Regions from separate parts of the Brevibacterium sp. HMSC22B09 genome, predicted to be linked through region 2. Evidence: predicted binding sites of a transcription regulator. Region 2 holds the regulator's gene; the other holds the start of a gene.

Region 1 (7,349 bases), on a different contig from region 2:
CGTTGCCGCATTCGCTGAGTCAGCAGCCCAGATGCTGCGCTCTGACGGGCTGCGGGCTGGGTGCGCCGATGTTCTCACCGTCAGCCGCCACCGCGACCAGGTGGGCTTTGGCAGTGCGGCCCGGAAGGCAAATGTCGAAGGCACACACGCCATCGCCCGCGAACACACTCACCTGGTACGACAGTGGGGCAGGCGGGCGAAGGTCGTCGTCGTCGACGACATTTCCACCACGGGGGCAACGGGTGCGGAATCGACGCGCGCACTCATGAATGCCGGGTGCACACCGGATGGACTGGCGGTTATCGGAATCGCGCGGGGGAGTTCTCGTCAGCCTGAGCTCGATGCGGTTTAATGAAGGTGACCATCGTTGTTGATGGTTTCCCGACGTCAAAGGAGAGCACAATGGACATCGTCGTCAAGGGACGCGGCCTCGCCATCTCGGACAGCTTCCGCACCCACATTGAGGACAAGATCTCCAAGGCCGAAAAGCTCAGCCCTGATGCCCAGGCCGTTGAAGTCAACATCACCCACGAAGACAGCGTGCGTCGTCCAGACGAGGCCTTCCGCGTGGAAATCACCGTGTTCAGCAAGGGAGCGGTTCTGCGCGCCGAAGCGCACGCTTCAGACAAGTACGCGGCACTTGACCTCGCTTGGGCGAAGCTCCTTGAGCGTCTGCGCCGGGCACGTGATCGCCGCAAGATCTCCCGCAAGGGCGGCCACCGTCGCCAGTCGACCGGTGAAGCATTCGCCGAAATGCCCGTTGTCGACGCCCCGGCAGCCCCCGCAGCCGCCGAAGACGGCGAACCGGCAGTCGAAGAAGACAGCGACGCCGAGGAAGCAGACCCCACCAACGGCCGCATTCAGGCTGAAGGCGATTCTCCGGTTCTGCTGCGCGAAAAGACCTTCCCGGCCGAGCCGATCGGCATCGAAGAAGCTCTCAACCGCATGGAGATGGTCGGCCACGACTTCTACCTCTTCATTGACGAAGAAACCTCGCAGCCGTCGGTCGTCTACCGCAGGCGCGGCTGGAGCTACGGTGTGATCGCACTGGACGACTCCAAGAACAGCTGACCTGTCAGCCCTGCTGAAACAGCGCGGCGGATGCTTCACGGCATCCGCCGCGTTCTGTTTTCTGGAGTCGGAGTGGGGCAGCACTGACAATCCGATGGGCGATGTCGCCTGCTGGCTCGTTCGGCCCGCAGGCTGTCCGCGCGACATGCGCGCAACTGCGCGTTAGACTTGTCGGGCGCATGTCGAGATTCGCTGCGCTGAGACGGACAGAGGAGAAACGTGGCCAACATCCTTGAGAAGCTGCTTCGGTTCGGCGAAGGACGCACCCTGAAGAGGCTCCGGAACTACGCCACGGCGATCAACAACCTGTCCGACGAATACAGCGACATGACTGACGCGCAGCTGCGTGAAGAAACCGACCGCTACAAGGCCCGTGTTGCCGACGGCGAAAGCCTTGACAAGCTTCTTCCGGAAGCTTTCGCAGCTGTCCGCGAAGCCTCCACGCGCACGGTCGGACTGCGCCACTTCGACGTGCAGCTCATGGGCGGCGCCGCACTGCACATGGGCAATATTGCCGAAATGAAGACCGGTGAAGGCAAGACGCTGGTCGCCACAGCGCCGTCGTACCTCAACGCACTGACCGGCAAGGGCGTGCACGTCGTGACGGTCAACGACTACCTGGCCAGCTACCAGTCAGAACTCATGGGGCGTGTGTTCCGGTTCCTCGGAATGGAAACCGGCTGCATTATGTCGAACATGGCGCCCTCCCAGCGTCGCAAACAGTACGCCGCTGACATCACCTACGGCACCAACAACGAATTCGGCTTCGACTACCTGCGCGACAACATGGCGCTGGAAGTAGCCGACATGGTCCAGCGCGGCCACAACTTCGCAATCGTCGACGAAGTCGACTCGATCCTCATTGATGAAGCGCGCACCCCGCTCATCATTTCGGGTGCTGCTGAAGGCGACGCCAACCGCTGGTTCGGCGAATTCGCCACGATCGTCAAGCGCCTCAAACTGGACCGCGACTACGAAGTCGACGAAAAGAACCGCACCGTCGGCATTCTCGAGCCCGGTATTGAGCGGGTTGAGAACTACCTCGGCATCGGCAACCTCTACGACGAAGACCACACGTCGCTCATCAGCTTCCTCAACAACTCGATCAAGGCCAAAGAGCTGTTCAAACGCGACAAGGACTACGTCGTCCTCGACGGCGAAGTCATGATCGTCGACGAACACACCGGACGTATACTGCCCGGCCGTCGCTACTCGGAGGGTCTGCACCAGGCGCTGGAAGCCAAGGAGAACGTCGAAGTTCAGGCCGAGAACCAGACTCACGCCACGATCACACTGCAGAACTACTTCCGCCTGTACGACAAACTGTCGGGCATGACCGGTACCGCCGAAACCGAAGCTGCCGAGTTCAACTCGACCTACAAGCTCGGCGTCGTGCCGATTCCCACGAACAAGCCGCTGCTGCGCGAAGACAAGCCCGACCTCGTCTACCGCAATGAAAAGGTGAAGTTCGACGCGGTTGTCGAAGACATCGCCGAGCGCCACGAAGAGGGCCAGCCGGTTCTTGTGGGCACCACCAGCGTGGAAAAGTCCGAATACCTGTCGGGTCTCCTGGCCAAGCGGGGCATCCGCCACGAGGTCCTCAACGCCAAGAACCACGCGCGCGAAGCCGCAATCGTCGCAATGGCCGGTGTCAAGGGCGCGGTTACGGTCGCCACCAACATGGCCGGCCGCGGTACCGACATCATGCTCGGCGGCAATGCTGAGCACATTGCGGTGGCAGAAATGGAGAAGCGCGGCCTGGACCCGGCCGATGACTCCGAAGAATACGAAGCCCAGTGGCCAGCCGTTCTCGAAGCGGCTGAAAAGCAGGTCGAGGAAGCCGCGGAGGAAATCCGCGAACTCGGCGGCCTCTACGTTCTGGGCACTGAGCGCCACGAATCCCGTCGTATCGACAACCAGCTGCGCGGACGTTCCGGCCGTCAGGGTGACCCCGGTGAATAGCGCTTCTACCTGTCGATGCGCGACAACCTTATGCGCCTGTTCGGCGCTGGTGCCGCAGAGCGTGCACTCGCCCTGGCGAACACCCCGGAAGATGAACCGCTTGAATCGAAGATGGTCAGCCGCGCAATTCTGTCGGCGCAGAACCAGATCGAGCAGCGCAACGCGGAGCAGCGCAAGAACGTCCTGAAGTACGACGATGTTCTCAACCGCCAGCGCACCGTCATCTACGACGAACGCCAGCGCGTTCTCGAAGGCGACGACTTCGAAGACCAGATTCACGACTTTCGCGACGATGTCCTGCGCGCCTACGTCGAAGGCGCGACGGTCGGCGATCCCGAAGACTGGGAAATGGACAAGCTGTTCGTTGCGCTGCAGGACCTCTACGCCACCTCGATTACGCCGGAAGACCTCTACGAGGACGCGGGAGGCAAGAACAGCCTCAACCGCGAAAAGATCCTCGAAGAAGTCCAGGCGGATGCCGACCTCGCCTACGAAAAGCGCGAAGAAGAACTCGGTTCAGAAGCGCTGCGCCAGCTTGAGCGCCGCGTTCTGCTGACCAGTATCGACAAGCGCTGGCGTGAGCACCTGTACGAAATGGACTACCTGAAGAACGGCATCGGCCTGCGCGCTATGGCGCAGCGCGATCCGCTCGTGGAGTATCAGCGCGAGGGCTTTGAGATGTTCACCCGAATGCAGGACGGCATCAAGGAAGACGCCACGCGCCTTGTCAACAAGCTGCAGGTGCAGGTCAAGACCGTCAAGAGCGACGAGGTCGAAGTTGAGTCCGATGTCTTCCGCACCAAGCTGCCCAAGCTGACGCTGGCCGGCCCCAGCGAATCTGGGGAAAGTGAAGCGCGCACGGACACTGCGGCGGACGACGACGGCGGTTCGGGCAACCGCGCAGAACGCCGCAAGAAGAAGCGTCGCTGAGGCCCCGGTCTGAGCACTGACGAGCCCCCGTGCTGCGAATCGCAGTGCGGGGGCTCGCTGTTTGTGGCCGTGTTCGTTCCGCAGGGGTGCCTGCTGTCGGTTCAGGCAGTCAGATATTCGCGGACGATCCACCGGTCGCGATTCTTCTCCAAACGCAGCGCGCAGGCTTTTGTGCGGGGCCGCAGAGCGATCGACACAGCGGCTTCTATGACGTTCGGCGCAGGTGAGCTCAAGCGCGGCCGGCCGATGCCGCGGATGTAGTCAACCTGCTGTTCGGATCGCAGTGCGCGGCGCATCCGCAGTGCGGAGACCACGGAGCTGCGGACTTCCGGGTCGAGCCAGCGTTCAATGGACTGCAGGGTCCGCACACCGTATTCGACTTCGGTCAAAGCGGTGACGATTGAGCGCACAAAGGCGGCTGCGGCTGCTGCTTCGCGCTGTTTTTCGGCAGCTGTCTGCTCTTCGGGAGTCGGCGGGCGTTTGTTGAACATGCGGGTACGAGGTGTCGCGGGTCGGGTCAGGGTGAGTGGTTCGGCGGTCATGGCAGCTCCAGTTCGGTGTCGGGGTAGATGAGGTCGGGGTTGCCGCCCAGGGTGTCGGCATTGGCTTTGCTGATGGCGCTTACGCGTTCAGCTGTTGTCTGGCCGGGTTTCGGGTGGGCGATGGCGATCTTCCAGATGCTGTCGCCCTTTTTGACTGTTACGCGCTGAGGCGATTCGGGTTTCGGTGCTGTGTGTTCGGCTTCTTTGCCGTGCGCGTCCTGTTTGCGCTGCTCGGGTTGAGGTTCTTGTTCCTTCGGTTCCTTGGTCTGCGTCCGAGGCGGTTTCGGTTCGGGCTTCTGTGTTGGCCAGCTGGGATCGGCCGGTGGGGCCGTGCTCGGTTCGGGGTAGGGGGTGTCGCCCGGCGGGGACGTCGGCCAGTGCGGCGGGGGTGTTTGCGTGCCCTCGGTCTGGGGTGCTGTGGACTCACCGTGTGCGGCCTCTGCTTGTGAGGGCGAATTCTGCGCCGGTGCCGCGTGGGCTGTTCCGGCGGCGAGAACGACCGCTGTCATGGATGCGGCTGATGCTTTCAGTGCGGCGGGGGCGATCCTGCGCGCCCACGTGGCAAGTGCGACTGCGCCCGGCACGCCGATGAGGTCAAAGACGCGAGCCGCCGCGATGAGTACGAGCGACAGCTGCAGGCGAAGACCGGCGAGGGCTGCCGCGCAGAGTGCTGTTACGACTACCGCGGCACCGATGTCTGCGTTGAGCGCTCGGTCTGCGAAAGAGGGACCCGCTGTGAGCAGCGCGGCGCATATCAGCAGGTGCAGAGCGGATGCTCCCACATGGATTTCTGTTGGCTTCATGTTCACTCCTTTGTGATCATCTGCAACCAAAGTACATGATTAAACGCAAAACACAAGAATGTTCGAATAAGTGCGAATAAAATCTTCAAGCCATGGTTTGGCTGTGTGACTGCGGGCACAATGTGGGTATGGATCGTTTTGATGAGCTTTTTGCTGATTTGGAGGGCCAGGCTGCGGCCGAGAGAGCGCGCGAACGCGAGGGCGAGTTCGGTGACCTTGTTGCGGAGAACTTCTATGAGGTCACCTTTGTGGAGCGCTTGGCCGGCGCAGTCGGTGAGCGCGTCGATCTGCGCACTGTGTCTGGAGCTGTTTCCGGCGTGCTGACCTCGGTGGGCGAAGGGTGCTGCTGTATTGACGGCGGAGTTCTTGTGATGCTTGCAGCTGTCGAAGGTGTGGCATTGAAGCCTCGTGAGCACGCGGTGCAGGAGCGCTGGAGGTCTGCGCGTTCAATTCTGGGGCAGTGGTGTGCTGAGCGTAAGCAGGTACGGGTTGAAACTGCAGGAACAACACTGGAGGGGACGCTGCACGCTGTTGCGCGTGACTATCTGCAGCTTCGCAGACGAGGTGCCTTTGAGCTGGTGCCTTTGCGCAGGATTTCTGTGGTCCGGGTGCTGCAATAGTGCCGCTGTGCGGACGTGCTCACACGTCAGTGCCGGCTTCGATTTCCTGCTGGGTTTGGGCGTACATGCGCTGAATGTAGTTTTCGATTTCAGCTTTTTCGACGCGCCACTGCCCGCGGCCGCCGACTTTGATGGCTCGCAGTTCGCCGGAGCGGACGAGTGCGCGAGCCCCTGCGGTCGAGATGCTGAGCATTTCGGCGACATCGGTCAGGGGGAGGAAGCGTGTTTCGACGACCATTGCGAGCTCCTTGGTCTGGCGGCCAACCGCAAAGGGGTGGGCGAGGGTGGCGTATCCGTGTATATTCAAAGAAGAATATTCCGCAAACTGCATCAAATGATAGCAAAGTACACCTAACGGCAGATAAATCGATCAATGGAGATCTGATGCACACTGCACCCCGTTTCCGCACTCCCAAGCTGCGTGATCCGCGCGTTCTCATAGCTGTTCTCTTACTTGTCGCCTCCGTTGTCGCCACTTGGCTGGTGGTCACGAGCGTTGCGAAGACGACGACGGTGTGGGCAGCAGCGGAGCCTTTGGCACCGGGCACTGTCATTACGCGCGAGAACGTCCGGCCGGTCGAAGTGCGACTGCCGGAGGACAGCGGCGGATACAAGCGGGCGTCCGATGACGACCTCATCGGCCAGACAGTCCTCAGCCCCATTGCGGCCGGCGACCTTGTACCGGCATCGCAGGTCGGTTCGGGTGACAGCTTGGGCGGTCGACGAGTTTCGCTTCCGCTGCAGCGGTCTCTGCCGGCAGATGTCAAGGCCGGTTCCCGGGTCGATGTGTGGGCGGTTGACATGCGCGAGGACAGGGGAGAACCGCAGCCTGTTCTGCGCAATGCTGCGGTTCTTGCCGTGAATCGCGACGGTGGGGGATTCACTGTCAGTTCGGGTGTGAGCGTTGAGGTGTTCGTGCCCAATGACAGTCTGCAGAAGGTTCTGCAGGCCGTTGCGGCTGAAGACCATCTGTCGGTCGTGTCGATTCCGAAGGACCGTCCATGATTTCGGTTGTGCTGGCGGTCGATGTTGAGTTCGAAAGCTCCGCCGCAGCTGCACTTTCGGCTGCCGGCGATATAGCGGTTCGCTCTCGGCCCGCCGATGGGGTTGAACTTGCTGCCGCGATGTCGGCCGGTGCCGCGGAAGTCTATGTGCTGAGCCGCTATTTCCCCGGAGTCGATGCTGAGTTTCGGGATCGCGCGCGCCGGCTGGGTGTGCGCATTCTGGGCTATGGCGCGGGGCTGGTGGCGGACTGGGGTGTGGCTGTCGAGGTGGAGGCCGGCTGTTCGGCGGAAGCCCTGTGTGAGGCTGTGCGCGCCTGTGCTCAGGCTGAACCAGCGGAGGTTTCTGAAGCGCCCGCAGTCGCACCGGTCGAAGCTGGAAGCCCGGGGCGGATTGTCGCCGTGTGGGGCGCTGACGGT
Region 2 (7,349 bases):
CAAAGGAACTGCCGCATCGCCGTAGCGGCGGATGCCCGCTTTGTCTCCGACAGCGTCTTTCAGTGCCCAGCCGATGGTGATGGCGGTGTCTTCGACCGTGTGGTGAACATCGATTTCGATGTCGCCTTCGGCTTTGACCGTCAGATCGCACAGGGAGTGGCGAGCCAGCGCGTCAAGCATGTGGTCGTAGAAAGGGACTCCGGTTGAGATGTCGGATTTCCCTGTTCCGTCGAGATCAATTGTGACGTCGACCTTGGATTCACTGGTGTGACGTGACGCCGTCCCGATCCTCTGGGCCATCAATCCTCGTTTCCATTCGGCTAATGCTGACCGCGCGGCGCGGTCAGGCCAATCCTATCGGGAGGGAACGAGGATGCGCTGGCCAGGGTGAACCGTGGAAGAGTCCAGACCGTTCATGTCGACGATGGCGGTCAGAACGTCACGAACGTCTTCCCCACCAGCGGAGTCACGGGCGATTTCCCACAGTGACTGGCCTTCTTCGACGATGACCATCTGGGTGTCTTCCGCATAGAGCGGTTCCGCATTCGAGGCCGAAGCCTCTGACCGGATGAAGAGGACGGCGCACAGAGCTACCGCAGCGATGACAGCGAGAGCCGCCATGCGCCGCACCCAAAAGATCCGGCCTTCCCTTACCGAACGGTGCGGTGCGCGAGTGAGCGTGTGCATTCTTCCTCCTAACACAGCCAGAGCCTTCGGCCCCGACAATGCGATGTGGCGTACGGCCGCTTGCCCCACGGCCATTCGCATTATTCGAACTGATGTTCTAAGACACACATTAGAACACAATCCAATGTTTGTCGAACATCTATGTGAAAATGGATTCGAACACTGCATCCGATTTCCACTGTTCAGAGCTTCCCACGAGGCACTGACATAACCGGCTCCAAGCTTCTGACCTGCAGTAATGTCAGGGGTTCGGGGCGAGAGGACTGAGTCATGACACAGTCGCGTCGCACTCGCGGCCGCCCACGTGACACCGAAGTGGCCAAGGAGGTCAGCTCGTTCCGCAAGCGCCGTGACAGCGAGTCTCCCCTGCCGGTCGCTTCAGCTGCCGCGGACGACCGTTCGCTGTCGGCCCGCCAGCGTCAGGTGCTCGAGACGATCGAGGCGTCCGTGCACAGCAACGGATATCCCCCGAGCATGCGTGAGATCGGCAAGGCCGTCGGCCTTGCTTCCCTTTCGTCTGTTGCGCACCAGCTCAACCAGCTCGAAAAGCTCGGCTATCTGCGCCGCGACCCCAAACGTCCGCGTGCTATCGAAGTAGTCAATCCGGCTGAGATCGTTGAAACGCCGGCAGCGGACACATCGGCGAACGCTGCCGCCATCCCCGTGGTCGGTCGCATTGCCGCCGGTGGCCCCATCACAGCCGAACAGAATGTGGACGACGTTTTCGTCCTGCCTCGCCAGGTTGTCGGCGCCGGCGACAACCTGTTCCTGCTCAACGTGGTCGGCGATTCGATGATCGATGCGGCCATCTGCCACGGCGACTGGGTGGTTGTGCGCAGTCAGCCGACCGCCGAGAACGGCGAAATCGTCGCAGCCCTCCTGGACGACGAAGCAACGGTCAAAACGCTCAAGCGCAAGGACGGCAAGCAGTGGCTGCTGCCGCAGAACCCGGACTACGAACCCATTGACGGCACCTTTGCCACCATCATGGGCGTCGTAACGGCCGTCATCCGCCGCGTCTAGTCTTCCGGTTTGAGTCTTTCGAGAGCCCCGCGGACCACCGCGGGGCTTTCTGTTGTCCACATGGGCGGCAAGGTCGCCATGAGGAAGTTCGCGTAGCGGGCCGTGCGCAGTCGCGAATCGAGCACCGCAACAACTCCGCGGTCGGAAGTTGAGCGGATAAGCCTCCCGGCCCCCTGCGCCAACTTGAGAGCAGCGTGAGTCGCGGAGACGGCCATGAAGCCGTTGGCACCTCGGCGGGCGGCGGCTTCCGTCCGCGCAGTGGCCAGCGGATCGTCAGGACGGGGAAAGGGAATCCTGTCGATCAGCACAAGGCGGCAGGCGTCCCCGGGGACGTCCACTCCCTGCCACAGGGAGATGGTGCCGAACAGGCTCGACTCGGCGTCAGAGCTGAAAGACCGCACGAGGCTGCCAAGCCCATCTTCGCCCTGCAAGAGGATCGGCAAGTCGGTGTTCTCACGCATGTATTCGGCGGCCTGTTCGGCGGCGGCTTTCGATGAGAACAGCCCGAGCGCTCCCCCGCGAGAGGCTTCAATGAGTTCCCGCAGCTCTTCAAGCTGTTCGACGTTGAGGCCCCCGCGGCCGGGTTTGGGCAGATGGCCGGCAACGTAGAGGATGCCCTGTTTGGGGTAGTCGAAGGGTGAGCCCACGTCGAGGCTGTCATAGCGCGGACTGTCGGGGCCTTCCAAACCAAGAGAGGCGGCAACCGGTTCGAAACGACCGCCCAAGGCCAAAGTTGCTGAGGTTGCGACGACGGTCGCCTCTTCGAACAGGCCGCGGCGCATGGTGCCGGCAACGGACAGCGGAGCGATGACGAGGCTGACGGTTTCCGTGCCCCGGAACGAATTCCGGCTGACCCAGACGACGTCGTTGGCGCTGCCGTCGGTCATGCGCTCCGCGAGGTCGAAGACCTCCTGAATGCGAGCGCGCGCCACTGTCAGGCCGGAGTCTGCCTCTTTGCCGCGTTCTGCGTCACCGCATGCGCTCAGCAGCGTGCGAGCGCTGTCGCGCAGAGCCACGACCGCGTCCTGCAGAGGTTCTGGCCACATCCGCAGCAGACCGGCTTCGGCCTGGTCGAGCGCATCCGCAAACGAGGTGCGCGCGGTATCGAAATCACTCAGCGCCGCCGGTGTTGCACCGGTGTGTTTCCGTGCCGCCGAGTGCGCCGCTGACAGCATCGCGTCGGTCAGGCTGCCGGTAAGGGCAGACGTCACGCGGTCGCGCAGTTCGTGGGCTTCGTCGATGATGACAGCCGAATGGGACGGCAGCACCGAGTTTTCGCCGAAGGCGTCGATCGCCAGCAGGGCGTGGTTGGTGACGACGACGTCCGCACCCGAAGCCTTTGTCCGTGCCAGTTCCGCCCAGCACTCTTCGACCATGGGGCATTTTTGGCCCAGGCAGTCGTAGGCGTTGACGGACACGTGCGACCATGTGCGGTCGGAGACTCCCGGCACCAAGTCGTCGCGGTCGCCCGTGTCAGTGGACTGTTCCCACGATCGGATGCGGGCGATCTCGGATTCCAGGGCGCTCATGGATCCGCCCCGGTGTGCCGCGTCGTCAGCTCCCATGTCGAACAGGAGCCCCGCCTCGTCATCCGGGTATCCCCCGGCGAGTTTGTGTTTGCACAGGTAGTTCCGCCGCCCCTTGAGCACAGCCGCACTCGGCCGGCGGCCTAAGTCTTCACGCAGGGCTTTGGCCAACCGCGGGATGTCGCGGTCGACGATCTGCGCCTGCAGCGCCAGCGTTGCGGTGGAGATGATGACGCGCTCACCAGAGCCGACGGCGTAGCGCACCGCGGGCACGAGGTATCCCAGGGACTTTCCCGTCCCGGTTCCCGCCTGTACCAGCAGGTGCGTTTCGCTTTCCAAAGCCGAGTTCACAGCCTCGGCCATCTGCTGCTGTCCCTCGCGGGGACTGCCGTTCAGTGCGGCGACGGCCTTCTCCAGCAGTCCCGCGACGTCCTTCACTCGCGGTCCCCCGCCGGATCATCACCCGAGGTGGGATCAGGTGAGACACGGTCTGGCGAGGTGGTCTCAGCATCGGGGTCAGGCACCTCGTACGAGGTGGATTCAGGTGAGTCGGGCGCCTGCCCCGGGATGCTGTCCTCGGCTGATCCGGCACCGGCAAACATATCGGGCCTGCGAAAGGGTTCGAGCTGGGCGGCGAGGTCGCCGTTGACGAACGCGTGGACGACGGTGCCGTCGTCAATGTGTTCGATGCGCTCGATTTCGCCGTCTTCGTGCACTGCCGAGAGCAGGTCGCCGCGGTTGTAGGGAATGAGGACGGTGAGTTCGTATTCGGGGTGCGGGAGCGCTTCTGCGATGGCGATGCGCAGAATGTCGAGGCCCTCGCCGGTGTGTGCGGAGACCGCCACGGCGCCGGGGTGGCGGCGCATGAGGCGGGCGACGGCATCGGGTTCGGCGATGTCGGCCTTGTTGATGACGATGAGTTCGGGTACGGAAGGGTCGACGACATCGGCGAGGACGTCGTGGACGGCTGCGATCTGTCCTTCCGGGTCCGGGTGCGAACCGTCGACCACGTGGAGCAGAACATCGGCCTGCCCGGCCTCTTCCAGGCTGGAGCGGAACGCTTCGACCAGCTGGTGCGGCAGATTGCGCACGAAGCCGACCGTGTCGGTCAGGGTGTAGGTGCGGCCGTCTTCGGCCTCAGCGGCGCGGACGGTCGGGTCGAGAGTGGCGAACAGGACGTTCTGCACCATGACCCCGGCGTCCGTCAGCCGGTTGAGCAGGCTCGACTTGCCAGCGTTGGTGTAGCCGACGATCGCGACCGAGGGGATGCGGTTGCGTTTGCGGGAGGAGCGTTTGACCTCGCGGGCCGGCGTCATCTTGGCGATGTCGCGGCGCAGCTTCGCCATGCGCTTGCGGATGCGGCGACGGTCGAGTTCGATCTGGGTTTCACCGGGACCGCGCGAACCGATTCCGGCACCTCCTGCCACCTGACCACCGGCCTGACGCGACATGGATTCACCCCAGCCGCGCAGACGCGGCAGCAGGTACTCCAGCTGTGCGAGTTCGACCTGTGCCTTGCCTTCGCGACTTTTGGCGTGCTGGGCGAAGATGTCGAGGATGAGCGCCACCCGGTCGACGACCTTCACCTTGACGACGTCTTCCAGTGCACGGCGCTGGGACGGTGCGAGTTCGGAGTCGAAGATGACGGTGTCAGCGCCGACGGCATTTACGATTTCGGCGAGTTCGCGTGCCTTGCCGCGGCCTAAGTAGGTGGCCGGATCCGGGGTGTCGCGGCGTTGAATGACACCGTCGAGGACAGTCGAGCCTGCAGTTTCGGCGAGTGCTGCGAGTTCGCGCAGAGAGTCTTCGGCGACTTCGGCCGTGCCTTCCGTGTACACCCCGGCGAGCACCACATTCTCCAGGCGGACGTCGCGGTATTCGACTTCCGTGACGTCTTCGAGTTCCGTCGACAGACCGGCCACACGGCGCAGTGCGGCACGCTCCTGGACGTCGAAGTTGGTGTCGTCGTCAGCGGCGAGTTCCGCTGCTGTGAGCGATGAGTCAGCCCGCGACAGGACGCGGTTGAGGATGTCGTCTTCGCGGGTGGGCTGTGTTTTCGGGGAGCCGGGGGTCTTGCCCGAGGTGCCGGGGGTCGAAAGTTCGTCTTCTTCTCGCATTGCCGCCCATTGTCCCACAGGGCGCAGTTTTCGGTGCCGCGAGCGCGTAGGCTTGGATGCCGTGAGCGAACACTACTTTTCTTCCGCCCCAAACGCACAGTCACGTCCGCGCCCACTCGAGGTGCGCCTGGCCGGTCACGACCTGACGGTCACAACGGACGCCGGCGTGTTCTCCCCCGGCCGCGTGGACAAGGGCACCGCGGTCCTTCTGGACCGCCTGCCCGAGGTGCCCGCCGGCAACCTGCTGGACATGGGGTGCGGTTGGGGGCCGATCGCGCTGCACGCCGGTCTCGCCGCCCGTGACGCCGGGACGGACACCCGCATCTGGGCACTCGATGTCAACGAACGCTCACTCGAACTGACGAAGAAGAACGCCGCCGAGGCGGGGCTCAGCTCGATCCGCCCCGTCACCGCCGAACAGATCCCAGACGATGTCCGCTTCGACGCGATTTGGTCCAACCCGCCGATCCGCGTGGGCAAAGAGGTGCTGCACGAACTTCTTCTGACCTGGCTGCCCCGACTGACGCCCGGCGGGGAAGCACTCCTCGTCGTAGCCAAAAACCTCGGCTCGGACTCGCTGCAGAAGTGGATGCAGGAGAACCTACCCGAGGGCTTTACCATTTCCCGCGCCGCATCATCTAAGGGGTTCCGGATCCTTTCGGCTGTCGCGCCGGAGTGACGACTGCCCACGGCAGCAACTCAGACGCACGGACACCACGTCGGCCTCGCGCTGACAGCTCTCAGAGAAGCGAAGCCTCTGCCGTAAGAACAGCGGGTCCGGACAGGACCGCATAGTCGTCCTCCACCTCGACGAGCACTGTCCCGCCCGGCTGGGTGACAAGCCACTCCCGAGGTGCCGCCTTCCCCGCCCAGTGGCTGGCGGCCAGGGCCGCCGCACACGCCCCGGTGCCGCACGCGCGGGTCTCCCCGACACCTCGTTCGTAGACCCGCATACTCAGGTGCCCCGCCTTCTGCAGGCGAGGATCGGTGAGCTGGGGTTCGGGGCCCTGTTCGATGACGATGAATTCAACGTTCGTGCCGTCCGGCGGCACGGGCTGAACTTCGGGTGGCTTACGCAGGTCGAGTGCTTCGAGTTCGGCTGTTTGGGCCACAGCGACGACGGTGTGCGGGTTCACCATATCGACACTCGCCGCGGGCCTGGGCGGGCGGAGGTTGGCCACAGCAGCAAAGGCGTCATCGGCAATCGGTTTGGGCCCCCGGGGCAGACGAACGCGATACCACGTGGCTGCTTCGGCGTTATGAGCAGAGCCGGCAGCGCTGGCGAAAGGACTTGCGGTCGTTTCGACCGTTACGGGGCCGACAGCTGTTCCGATGGTGAACTTCTCCCCGGTCTGCAGCCCAGTTTCACGTAGGAAATGAGTGAAGACCCGCACCCCGTTGCCGCACATTTCCGCTGGTGAGCCATCCGCATTGCGGTAGTCCATGTACCACTGAGCGCCGGCCTCTTCAGCGACGCGAGCCGCGGGAGTGTCGATCGAGCCGATACTCGCAGCGCGAATGACACCGTCGGCGCCGATGCCGGTTCGGCGGTCGCAGACGGCGGCAATTGCGTGAGGTTCGAGCCTGACGGTGTCGTCGGCGTACAGGAGGAAGTCGTTTTCAGTTCCGTGCCCCTTGGTGAGTTTCATGCGGTCTCCTGCCTGTCGATGATGCTCACTGCCTGTTCAAAAAGCTCTGGACTGTCGGCGTCCAGCCAGTGGATGCGAGGATCGCGTTTGAACCAGGTTTCCTGCCGTTTAGCGAACTGACCAGTGCGGATGATGGTCTGCTGGGTGGCCTCGTCGAGTGTCATGGTGCCGCGCACATAGGCGATCAGCTGCCGGTAGCCGATCGCAGCTGCCGCGGTTGTTGATTCCTCGATTCCCGCGGTGATGAGCGCGCGCACCTCGTCAACCCAGCCGTCGTCGAGCATGCGGTGAACACGTGTGCTGATTCGTTCGCGCAGGTCGGCACGGTTCATACGCAGGCCGATCTG

Evidence for each region. Region 2 encodes LexA, which represses DNA repair genes until DNA is damaged. Its sites were predicted from a motif close to TCGAACANNTGTTCGA; they were not measured.
Region 1: the regulator LexA is predicted to act here: its motif matches at 5,359-5,374, upstream of HMPREF3087_RS09790 (LysM peptidoglycan-binding domain-containing protein).

What each region holds. Positions count from the first base shown of each region.
Region 1 is NZ_KV786032.1:20,143-27,491, reverse strand. Features, by position in the region: gene HMPREF3087_RS09810 (ComF family protein) at 1-352, shown strand, start outside; gene hpf (ribosome hibernation-promoting factor, HPF/YfiA family) at 403-1,071, shown strand; partial or broken gene secA (preprotein translocase subunit SecA) at 1,291-3,963, shown strand; gene HMPREF3087_RS09795 (Rv3235 family protein) at 4,065-4,505, opposite strand; gene HMPREF3087_RS09790 (LysM peptidoglycan-binding domain-containing protein) at 4,502-5,308, opposite strand; gene HMPREF3087_RS10565 (hypothetical protein) at 5,437-5,928, shown strand; gene HMPREF3087_RS09780 (helix-turn-helix domain-containing protein) at 5,948-6,166, opposite strand; gene HMPREF3087_RS09775 (SAF domain-containing protein) at 6,313-6,933, shown strand; gene HMPREF3087_RS09770 (CpaE/TadZ family protein) at 6,930-7,349, shown strand, end outside.
Region 2 is NZ_KV786000.1:26,477-33,825, forward strand. Features, by position in the region: gene hisB (imidazoleglycerol-phosphate dehydratase HisB) at 1-300, opposite strand, end outside; gene HMPREF3087_RS01685 (LysM peptidoglycan-binding domain-containing protein) at 355-687, opposite strand; gene lexA (transcriptional repressor LexA) at 958-1,710, shown strand; gene HMPREF3087_RS01695 (ATP-dependent DNA helicase) at 1,707-3,674, opposite strand; gene hflX (GTPase HflX) at 3,671-5,353, opposite strand; gene HMPREF3087_RS01705 (class I SAM-dependent methyltransferase) at 5,415-6,032, shown strand; gene dapF (diaminopimelate epimerase) at 6,094-7,002, opposite strand; gene miaA (tRNA (adenosine(37)-N6)-dimethylallyltransferase MiaA) at 6,999-7,349, opposite strand, start outside.